DNA from 2 places in the Streptomyces sp. NPDC012769 genome. Region 1 is predicted to be linked to the other one. Evidence: riboswitches for the same ligand, from Rfam matches in the RefSeq annotation. Region 1 holds a riboswitch; the other holds the start of a gene.
The links. Region 1 has a riboswitch for glycine ahead of gcvP (aminomethyl-transferring glycine dehydrogenase). Riboswitches for the same ligand answer to the same signal wherever they lie in the genome.

Region 1 (5,458 bases):
ACCGCCCCTACCGGGTCGCCGACCTCCTGCCCGTCATCGGACTGCGTCTCGCGCCGCCGCCCCTGCTGGGCTCCGCGGCGCCCGCCTGATCCACCGCACGCGCACCCGCGCCCCGGGACCACCGGTCCCGGGGCGCACTGCTGTCCGAGGAGGCTCCCGTTCGGACTAGCCCACTGGGACCACCCCGAACCCCCCGAAGAGAGGGGGTGGTTGACCTGAACCGCCCCTGCGGGTGATGCGTCTTCCCCGGAGAGGACGAGCTGCCGCGAAATCCCTGCGGAACGCCGTCCTTGGGGCAAGACTGGGACCGGAACCGAACCGACCTACGGGGGCGGCCATGCCTACGAAGAGCCGCAGGACATCCACCACGACGCAGCGAAAGAACCCACCCATGTGCCAGCACCAGCCCGCCTGTCCCACCGCCGACTCCGCCGACCGGGAGGCCGCCCGACGCGTGGCGCACCACCCGGAACAGGGTTGGAGCCTGCTGTGCAACGGAGTCCTGATCTTCGAGGACACCGGTGAGCTGCTGCCGGACGGGCGGATCATCGCCCCGCACCGCCCGCTGACCGCGGCGCGGGTGACGACGGCGGCCTGAGAAAAGCCCGAGGGCCGGCCCGGAGGATCCTCCGGGCCAGCCCTCGACTCATGTTCCGTCGTCGTCGCTCAGCCGTCGTCGGTCAGTCGTCGTGGCTCAGTTGTCGTACTCGTCCAGCGGAGGGCAGGAGCAGACCAGGTTGCGGTCGCCGAAGGCCCCGTCGATCCGGCGGACCGGCGGCCAGTACTTGTCGGCGGTCGAGACGCCGGCCGGGAAGACCGCCTCCTCGCGGGTGTACGGGTGGTTCCACTCGCCGCCGAGCGCGGCCGCGGTGTGCGGGGCGTTGCGCAGCGGGTTGTCCTCGGCCGGCCACTCGCCGGAGCCGACCTTCTCGATCTCGGCCCGGATCGCGATCATCGTGTCGCAGAAGCGGTCGATCTCGGTGAGGTCCTCGGACTCGGTGGGCTCGATCATCAGCGTGCCGGCCACCGGGAACGACATCGTCGGCGCGTGGAAGCCGTAGTCGATCAGTCGCTTGGCGATGTCGTCGACGCTGACGCCGGTCGCCTTGGACAGCGGGCGCAGGTCGACGATGCACTCGTGGGCGACCAGACCGGCCGGGCCCGTGTACAGCACCGGGTAGTGCGGCTCCAGTCGCTTGGCGATGTAGTTCGCCGCGAGGACGGCCACCTGCGTGGCGCGCTTGAGGCCCTCGCCGCCCATCAGGCGCACGTACGACCAGGAGATCGGCAGGATGCCCGCGGAGCCCCACGGGGCGGCCGAGATCGGGCCGACGCCGGTCTCCGGGCCCGCACTGGGCTGGAGCGGGTGGTTCGGAAGGTACGGGGCGAGGTGCTCGCGCACCGCGACCGGGCCGACGCCGGGGCCGCCGCCACCGTGCGGGATGCAGAAGGTCTTGTGCAGGTTCAGGTGCGAGACGTCGCCGCCGAAGTGGCCCGGCTTGGCGAGGCCGACCAGGGCGTTGAGGTTGGCGCCGTCGACGTACACCTGGCCGCCGGCCTCGTGCACCAGGCCGCAGATCTCGGAGACGTGCTCCTCGAACACGCCGTGCGTGGACGGGTAGGTGATCATCAGCACGGACAGCTCGTCGCGGTACTGCTCGATCTTGGCCCGCAGGTCCTCGACGTCGACCTCGCCGTCGTCGGCGGTCTTGACGACGACGACCTTCATGCCGGCCATCACGGCGGAGGCGGCGTTGGTGCCGTGCGCGGAGGACGGGATGAGGCAGACGGTGCGCTGGTCGTCACCATTGGCCCGGTGGTACGCGCGGACCGCGAGCAGACCGGCGAGCTCGCCCTGGGAGCCGGCGTTCGGCTGGAGGGAGACCTTGTCGTAGCCGGTGACCTCGGCCAGGCGCTCCTCCAGCTCGGTGATGAGCGTGAGGTAGCCCTGCGCCTGCTCGACCGGCGCGAACGGGTGGATCTGACCGAACTCGGGCCAGGTCACCGGCTCCATCTCGGTGGTCGCGTTCAGCTTCATCGTGCACGAGCCGAGCGGGATCATGCCGCGGTCGAGCGCGTAGTCGCGGTCGGCCAGCTTGCGCAGGTAGCGCAGCATCGAGGTCTCGGAGCGGTGCGCGTGGAAGACCGGGTGGGTCAGGTACGTGTCGGTGCGCAGCGCGTCGACGGGCAGCGCGTCCTCGGTGACCGCGTCCAGGGCCTCGATGTCGGCGGTGACGCCGAAGGCGGTCCAGACGGCGGCGACCTGGGTGCGGGTGGTGGTCTCGTCGCAGGAGACCGAGACGTGGTCGGCGTCGACGCGGTACAAGTTCACACCGCCCTCGCGGGCGGCGGCGACGACGGCGTCGGCGCGGCCCGGGACACGGGCGGTGAGGGTGTCGAAGAAGGCGCCCTGGGTGAGCTCCACGCCTCCGGCGCGCAGACCGGCGGCGAGGATCGCGGCGTAGCGGTGGGTGCGCTGCGCGATCTGCTTCAGGCCGTCCGGGCCGTGGTAGACGGCGTACATGCCGGCCATGACGGCGAGGAGCACCTGCGCTGTACAGATGTTGCTGGTGGCCTTCTCGCGACGGATGTGCTGCTCGCGGGTCTGCAGGGCCAGGCGGTAGGCCTTGTTGCCGTCGGCGTCGACGGAGACTCCGACGAGGCGGCCGGGCAGGGAGCGGGCGTGCTTGTCCTGGACGGCCATGTAGCCGGCGTGCGGGCCGCCGAAGCCCATCGGGACACCGAAGCGCTGGGTGGTGCCGACCGCGATGTCCGCGCCCAGCGAGCCGGGCGAGGCGAGCAGGGTGAGCGCGAGCAGGTCGGCGGCGACGGTGACGATCGCGCCGAGCTCGTGGGCCTGGTCGATGACCGGCTTGATGTCGCGGATCGCACCGGAGGCGCCCGGGTACTGGATGAGCACGCCGAAGACACCGCGCTCGGCGACCTCGGCCGGGATGCCGGCGGACAGGTCGGCGACGACGACCTCGACACCGGTCGGCTCGGCGCGGGTCTCGATGACGGCGATGGTCTGCGGCAGGGCGTCGGCGTCGATGAGGAAGACACCGTTCTTGACCTTGCCGACCCGGCGGGACAGCGCCATGGCCTCGGCGGCGGCGGTGCTCTCGTCGAGCAGCGAGGCGCCGGAGGTGGGCAGGCCGGTCAGGTCGGCGACCACGGTCTGGAAGTTGAGCAGCGCCTCCAGGCGGCCCTGCGAGATCTCCGGCTGGTACGGGGTGTAGGCGGTGTACCAGGCCGGGTTCTCCATCACGTTGCGGAGGATCACCGGCGGGGTGAAGGTGCCGTAGTAGCCGAGGCCGATCATCGGCGCCAGGACCTGGTTGCGGTCGGCCAGGGCGCGCAGCTCGGCCAGGACCTCGGCCTCGGTGCGGGCGGCCGGCAGGCCCAGGGCCTCGGCGTTCTTGATGACGTCCGGAACGGCCGCGGCGGTGAGCTCGTCCAGGGAGCCGTAACCGACCTGGGCGAGCATCTTGGCCCGCGCCTCGGCGTCGGGTCCGATGTGCCGCTGCTCGAAGGGGATGCCCTGCTCGAGCTCGGCGAGCGGGGTGCGGTTGGCGGTCATGTGCGGGGGCCTCCTGGTCGTCACGACCTGCGAGGGGCACCACGGCGCGGGTGCCCGGACGGCCTCCCCCTCTGTCATCCAAACCTGAGAGCTTCACCGGCCCGCCTGACGGAGGACCGGCTTTCACCGTCGGTGAGAGCGGATGCCGTCGACGCCCGCCCTGCTTTCCAGAGTGACCTCGTCCGCGCGGTACAGGGGCCTGAGAGATTCCGGGGAGGATTTGCTCCTTCGGCGCCTCCGAAAGGATTCTCCGGAGGACTCTCCCGCGCGGGGTCGACAGCCACAGCCAGCCTACCAGCGCCGTTCCGTCTCCCATCGCTCAAGTGGCCGACATCCCAGATGTGCACTTTCGTAGGGGTGTAGCGCAGTTGCGACCCGTTGGAGGGACCGTGCAGACCGATATCGATCCGCGCAGCCTGATCGGCCGCAAGGCCTACGACCGGAACGGGCACAAGATCGGCACCGTCGACGAGGTGTACCTGGACGACGCCACCGGAGTCCCCGAATGGGCCGCCGTCCGCACCGGCCTCTTCAGCCGCGACGCCTTCGTCCCCCTGGAGCCGAGCGAGCTGGTGGGCGAGGCCCTCCACATCCCGTACGAGCGCTCCCTCATCAAGGACGCCCCCGACTTCGGCGTCGGCCGTCACCTCTCGCCCGAACAGGAACTCCAGCTCTACCGCCACTACAGCCTCGCACTGCCTCCCGCGCCCCAGGACACCCCGGACCGCGACTTCGGCCGTCTGGCGGGCCAGGAGGAGGCCTGACGGCCGCCGGACCGGCACCGGGCGACCGGGCCACCGGCCGCGCGGGTGCCTGACGGCCGCCGGACCGGCACCGGGCGACCGGGCCACCGGCCGCGCGGGCCGCCGCCGGGGCCGTGAGGTCAGGCCGCCGCTCCCGTAGCCCCTCCCGGGACCAGCGGCAACGGGTCCGCGGGCTCGAGCTCCGGGTCGTCGACCGGAAACGTCCGCACCCGACCGGGCGCCGAGCCCGGCTCCTCGAAACGGACGGTGACCCGCCCGACGCCGCTGCCCTGCACCCACCCGTGCCCGTGGACGGCGTGCCGCACGTCGTGCCCGGCGGCCCAGCGCCGCTCCGCGGTCTCCGTGGCCGTCGCGGGCGCGGCCGGCACCGCGGCGGCCACCGCCTCGGAAGCCGTCGCCGGATCCCGCGACTCCCCCGGCTCCCCCGCCTCCCGCGCCGCCTGGGCCAGCTCCGCCTGCTCCGCCTCGGCCTGCGCGAACAGGTCCTCCTGCGTGTAGTCGGCGAGGCCGCTGACCCCGACCCCCAGCAGCCGCACGCCACCGGTGGTGTCCACCAGGTCGAGCAGCCGCGCCGCCGCCTCCTTCACCACCACCGGATCGTCCGTCGGCCCGCGCAGCGTCTCCGACCGCGTCAGCGTCGAGAAGTCGTACCGCCGCACCTTCAGGACGATCGTCCGCCCCGAGTGGCCCGACCCCCGCAGCCGCGCCACACACCGCTCCGCGAGCCGCTCGACCTCCAGCCGGATCCGCAGCCGGTCGTGCAGGTCCACGTCGAAGGTGTCCTCCACCGAGACCGACTTGGCGTCCCGCTCGGCCACCACCGGCCGGTCGTCGTGCCCGAGGGCCATCCGGTACAGCGAGCCGCCGTGCGCCCGCCCCAGCAGCCGTACGAGCTCGTCCTCGCCCGCCTCCACCACATCGGCGACCGTGATGATCCCGGCCCGCCGCAGGTGCTCCCCGGTCGCCGGACCGATGCCGGGGATGATCCGCACCGATCGCGGCCCGAGCAGCTCGCGCTCCGTGCCCGGCTCGATCAGCACGAGACCGTCCGGCTTGGCCTCCTCCGAGGCGATCTTCGCGAGCATCTTGGAGCCGGCCAGCCCCACCGAGCCGG
Region 2 (5,458 bases), on a different contig from region 1:
AGTCACCGGTCCAGCCGAGCATGTGCAGGGCGCAGGAGCCGGCCTCGACCGCGTCCAGGTAGTCCGGGTTCCACTTCAGCGGCTTCGGGGTGACCTTGATGCCGGCCTTCTCCAGGTCGGCCTTGATCAGCTCGAAGATGTCCTGCGGCGCCGGCATGTACGGGCGGGTGACCTCGGTCGGGTAGCACATCTCGATCGAGAGGTTGCTGGCACCGGCGGCGGCGAGGAGCTGCTTGGACTTGGCCGTGTCGAAGGGGTACTTCTTCACGTTCTCGGAGTAGCCGGCGACGGTGTGCGGCATGAACTGGGTCGCGACCTTGCCGCCCTCGGGCAGCTGGGTCTTGACGATGTTCTCGCGGTCGACGGCGTGCGCGATGGCCTGGCGGACCTCGGGCTTCTGCAGCGCCGGGTTCTTGGTCTGCGTCATGCCGAGGTAGAGCAGGTTGAAGACGTCACGGGTCGGCACCTGGGCGCCCGCGGCCTCCAGCGTCTTGATGTCGGCGGGAGCGACCAGGTCGTAGCCGTCGATGTCACCGGCCTGCAGCGCCTGACGGCGGCCGTCCTCGGTGTCGATCGTGCGGATGACCAGGTTCTTCACCTTGGCCTTGTCGCCCCAGTAGTCGTCGAAGCGGGTCAGGGAGACTTCCTTGTTGCCCTTGTTCCACTTCGCGATCTTGTACGGGCCGGTGCCGGCGACCGTGCCGGCCTCCTGGCTGTACTTGGGGTACGTGATGGCGTCGCCCTTGGCGGTCGCCTCCTGCTTCTCGTACTCCTTGATGGCCTTCGGCGAGTGGATCGCGAGGGCCTGGAGCGAGAAGCCGCCGGGCAGGTTGGCGGAGGGCTTGAGGACCTCGATGACCGCCGTGTTCTCGTCCTTGGCCGTGCAGGACTTGTAGTTCGGCGCGGGGGCTTCCTTGTCCTCGTTCTTCGCGAAGCCACCCATGATGTCCTGCCAATAGGTGGAGATCGCGCTGGACTGGTAGGTGCCCTTCCAGTTGAACCAGTGGTCGTAGTTCGCGCAGACCGCGGCGGCGTTGAACGCCTCGCCGTCGTGGAACTTCACGCCCTTGCGCAGGTTGAACGTCCAGACCGTGCCCTGGGGGTTGCTCGACCAGGTCTCGGCGAGCCCGCCGACGAGCTTGCTGCCTCCGGACTCGTGCTCAAGGAGCGCTTCGAAGGCCTGACGCGTGACCCGGAAGGTCTCGCCGTCGGCCGCGAGGGACGGGTCGAGGGAGGCAGGGTCACCGGGGGCGCCGAAGACGAAGGTGTCCTTCGCCCCGTCCTTGTCCCCGTCCTTGCCCCGCTCGCTCGCGCAGCCAGTGGCGATGAGGCCGACCGTGAGGGTCGCCGTCAAAGCCCGGGCCGCCCGGGACTTGAATATTCGCATGGGTCCACCCCTGGGTCGCCATGTGTGGTCTTGACCGGCCGAACGCTACTGGCGAGTGACGCGGCAGAGAACAGTCCGCATAGCGGTGATACCAACCTGAGACCCGGACAGTTGCCAAAACGGTCCGATGCGGGACATCGCAGCGCGCCCGCCGGGAAGCGGAGGCAAAACCTCTGTTTGGCAAGGGATTTCGGCGACGTTTCCGCGGGGCGTCCCCGGGTGGCGCGGGTGTTTCAGCGGTGTTGCGCGGGCGGGTAGCCGTATCCCGGCTGGTGAGACGGGGCGGCGTGGGCCTCGCGGTCGTAGAACGGGCGGGCGTGGGCGCCCAGCCACATCGCGACCGGGTCGTACGCGTCGGACATCGTCACCGTGGAGACCGGCAGGCCGTCCGGGACGGCGGCGACCGTCTGGTGCATCATCGCGCGGACCGCCTCGACGGAGGCCGGCGAGGAGTCGTACAGGTCGAGGCCGATGGCGAGGTACGGGGAGCCGAGCGCGGGCTGCACCCAGGCGCGGCGCAGCGAGCGGACGGCGGGGGTGCGGTGGGCGTTCTGGGTGAGCAGGGCGTAGAACTGCGGGATCTCCAGGGCGGGCTCGGAGAGCCGCAGCGGGCCGGCGGGCATCCGGTCCAGGCCGGTGGCGATGCGGCGCAGGTCGGCCCAGGGGATGCCGACGCCGCCGCCGGGGGCGTGCGGGTTCAGCCAGATGCCCCAGCGGTCGGGGTAGAGGGCGCGGGCGATCTCCAGGCCGGTGACGAGCTCGTGGGCGCGGTTCCAGCCGGAGGCGGCGAGCTCCTGGGCGGAGGTGACACAGGGGGCGTAGCCGTAGCCGTCGACCTCCATGTTGCCGTACTGGGCGTCGGGGGATCCGGGGGCGCCGTGCCAGAGCAGCATCCAGACCTCGGAGCCGGCGAGGGCGTGCAGCAGCTGCTCGTACGCGTCGTGGCGTCCGGGTGCCACCTGGCGCAGCATGTGCTCGACCTGTCCGGTCGCAGCGGTGCCTGACGCGCTCACCCTGGGTCCCGCCCCTCTTGTCGTACGGCTCGGTTGCTCGTTGCTCGGTTCTGAATCAGTTCAGCTTAAACAGGGGGACCGTCACACGGCGGCGCGCTGGAAGAAGGGGCGCACCTTGTCCAGCATCCAGTCGGCGACGGGGTCCTGGGCCACGTCGAGCAGGATGAGGTTGACCGGCCAGGCGACCTCGACCCGGCCGAGGGCGCGGCCGAGGGCGTCGAGCGGGGCGGTGCGGTCGGCGTCGGGGTGGAGGAGCTGGACGCCGACGAAGAGGGCGGGTTCGGTGCCCTCGACGCTGGCGAGGGCGCGGCGGGCGGTGGCGACCGTGCCGACGGCCTCGAACTCGGCGGAGGCGGCGGCGAGGAAGTCGACCGGGTCGTCCTGCCAGTCGGGCTCGAAGAGGCGGACGCGGCCGCCGCTGGCGGGGCCGTCGAGCGGGGTGCGGCCGGTCCGGCAGAGCTCGGCGACGGCGGGCGGGGGCAGCGGGACGCCGACGGTGCCGCCGGGGTTCACGGCGATGCCGAGCTGCGGGGGCAGGCCGCGGGCGAAGTCGCGGGCGGGGGCGACGGTGAACGACATGTGCTCGCCGACGCAGGCGAGGAACTGTTCGTGGGAGCTGAAGACGGGTACGTAGGCAAAGCCGCCGATCTCCAGGGTGGGCAGGTCGAGGTCGGGGCTGTCGGGGCCGCCGCCGTTGGGCAGGGGCACCCAGACGGGGCTGCGGCCGAGGACCTCGACGAGCCGGCCTCCGGCGGCGGGGTTGCCGAGCGAGGCGGCCAGTACTTCCTCGAGCTCATTGCCCGGCCACGTCACGTCCACGGTTCTCGTCGTCCCCTTCCGGCCCTTCCGGCACCTGCTGCGGTCGGCCTGATCCGCCGGACAGGCCATACGCACCTTAATGGCGGCACGCCGCCCCTGTGACCCAGAAGGACGCCGGGAGGGCGGGAGTGGTTCACGCCACGTCGTGACTCGCCGTGTCGCGGAATCCGATCCTGCGCAGGGCGTCGGCGGCGTCCCGGTCGAGCAGGGTGACCGAGGCGCAGCCGGGCGGCAGGGTGCCGCTCTCGGCGGTGCGGACCAGGCGGCCGACGGCGCGGCGGTGCCGGGCGAAGGCGTAGCCGGAGACGCCGCGGCCGCGGGCCCGCTGGCCTGCGCGGGCGGTGTCGGGGTCCACGTCCAGCAGGATCAGGTGCAGGGCGGCGCCGCGCCGCCCGGCCTCGCGAGCGAGCCAGCCGCGCACCCAGGACTGGGTGCCGCAGTCGTGGACGATCACCCCGGCGCCGGAGCGCAGGGCGCGGCGGAGGCCCGCGTAGTGCGCGAGGCGGGCGAGGGGGCGCCAGAGGGCGTACGGCAGGAAGCGGGGCAGCCGGGCCTCCCAGCGCTCGCGGGTGTGCTGGGAGTCGATGGCGCGGCCCTCGGCGGCCCGGTCCATGAGCGTGGACTTGCCGGCTCCGGGCAGCCCGGAGACCACGACGACGTCACCGGCGGCGAAGGTCAGCACCCGGGGGCTGCGGCCGCCGCGCTCGCGCAGGTCGCGCAGCAGCCGGGCCCGGCGCCGGCTCCTGACCCGGTCGCGGGCGCGGGCGCGTGCGGCCGCCCGCTGGACCGGTATGCCCGTGTTCGTCGCGTAGGCGCCGGTGCGCTGGATGGTCATCGTCTGCTCCCCCTGTCGGGCCTGCCGGGACCCTGCCCACGAAGTGTAAAGAAACGGTAATGGGACACAAGCGATTTGCCCGGCGGACCCGCCGTGCAATGATGAGCGCGCCACGCGCTCGCACGAGCGCGCACAACCACATATCGGCCGCTCGAATCCGCGCGGGAGAGTCCCGGTTCGCCAGGCGCAGTCGCGCCGTGCGTCCGGGCGCCGAAGGAGCAAGAACCTCCCTTGAATCTCTCAGGCCCCGTACCGCGTGGATGAGGCAGATCTGAAAAGCGGGCCGCACCTGTCGCGGCCCCACCCAAGGTGCAAGCCGGGGATGCCCTCGGTGAACCTCTCAGGTTCCATGACAGATGGGGAGGATCGTCCTCACCGTCATGCACGTCGTGCCCCGCACGCCTGGGACCCGGGAGCCACCCCATGAGCACTGCCCCCCGTCTGACCGCCCTCGATGCCCTGCATCGTTCGCTGGGCGCGACCATGACCGACTTCGCCGGCTGGGACATGCCGCTGCGCTACGGCAGCGAGCGCGACGAGCACAACGCCGTACGGACCCGGGCGGGCCTCTTCGACCTCTCCCACATGGGCGAGATCACCGTCACCGGCCCGCAGGCCGTGGACCTCCTGGACTACGCGCTGGTCGGCAACATCTCGACGGTGGGCAACGGCCGGGCCCGCTACACGATGATCTGCCGGGAGGACGGCGGGATCCTCGACGACCTGATCGTCTACCGCCTGGGCGAGACGGAGTACATGGTCGTCGCCAACGCCTCCAACGCCCAGGTGGTCCTGGACGCCCTCACCGAGCGCTCCGAGGGCTTCGACGCCGAGGTCCGCGACGACCGTGACGCGTACGCGCTGATCGCCGTGCAGGGCCCGGAGTCCCCCGGCATCCTGAAGTCCCTCACCGACGCCGATCTGGACGGTCTGAAGTACTACGCGGGCCTGCCCGGCACGGTCGCCGGCGTGCCCGCGCTGATCGCCCGGACCGGCTACACCGGCGAGGACGGCTTCGAGCTGTTCCTGAAGCCGGAGCACGCCGAGGGCGTGTGGAAGGCGCTGACCGAGGCGGGCGCGGGAGTCGGCCTGATCCCCTGCGGCCTGTCCTGCCGTGACACGCTCCGCCTGGAGGCGGGCATGCCGCTGTACGGCCACGAGCTGACCACCGCGCTCACCCCCTTCGACGCGGGCCTGGGCCGGGTCGTGAAGTTCGAGAAGACCACCAACGAGGGCCGCTTCGTCGGCCGCGAGGCGCTCGAGAAGGCCGCCGAGCGCGCCGAGACCGCCCCGCCGCGCAAGCTGGTCGGCCTGATCGCCGAGGGCCGCCGGGTCCCGCGCGCCGGCATGTCCGTCGTGGCGAACGGCGAGGTGATCGGCGAGATCACCTCCGGCGCGCCGTCC

Region 2: it holds a riboswitch for glycine, as region 1 does, so the genes downstream of both, gcvT (glycine cleavage system aminomethyltransferase GcvT) here and gcvP (aminomethyl-transferring glycine dehydrogenase) in region 1, are expected to answer to the same signal.

Annotation. Positions count from the first base shown of each region.
Region 1 is NZ_JBIBCP010000003.1:9,381-14,838, reverse strand. It holds gene ACFY7C_RS15415 (hypothetical protein) at 1-89, shown strand, start outside; gene ACFY7C_RS15410 (DUF5999 family protein) at 392-598, shown strand; gene gcvP (aminomethyl-transferring glycine dehydrogenase) at 695-3,580, opposite strand; glycine riboswitch at 3,758-3,856, opposite strand; gene ACFY7C_RS15400 (PRC-barrel domain-containing protein) at 3,970-4,344, shown strand; gene ACFY7C_RS15395 (DNA polymerase IV) at 4,464-5,458, opposite strand, start outside.
Region 2 is NZ_JBIBCP010000004.1:577,181-582,638, reverse strand. It holds gene ACFY7C_RS23875 (ABC transporter substrate-binding protein) at 1-1,387, opposite strand, end outside; gene ACFY7C_RS23870 (enhanced serine sensitivity protein SseB C-terminal domain-containing protein) at 1,621-2,400, opposite strand; gene ACFY7C_RS23865 (enhanced serine sensitivity protein SseB) at 2,482-3,219, opposite strand; gene ACFY7C_RS23860 (AAA family ATPase) at 3,353-4,054, opposite strand; glycine riboswitch at 4,207-4,319, shown strand; gene gcvT (glycine cleavage system aminomethyltransferase GcvT) at 4,478-5,458, shown strand, end outside.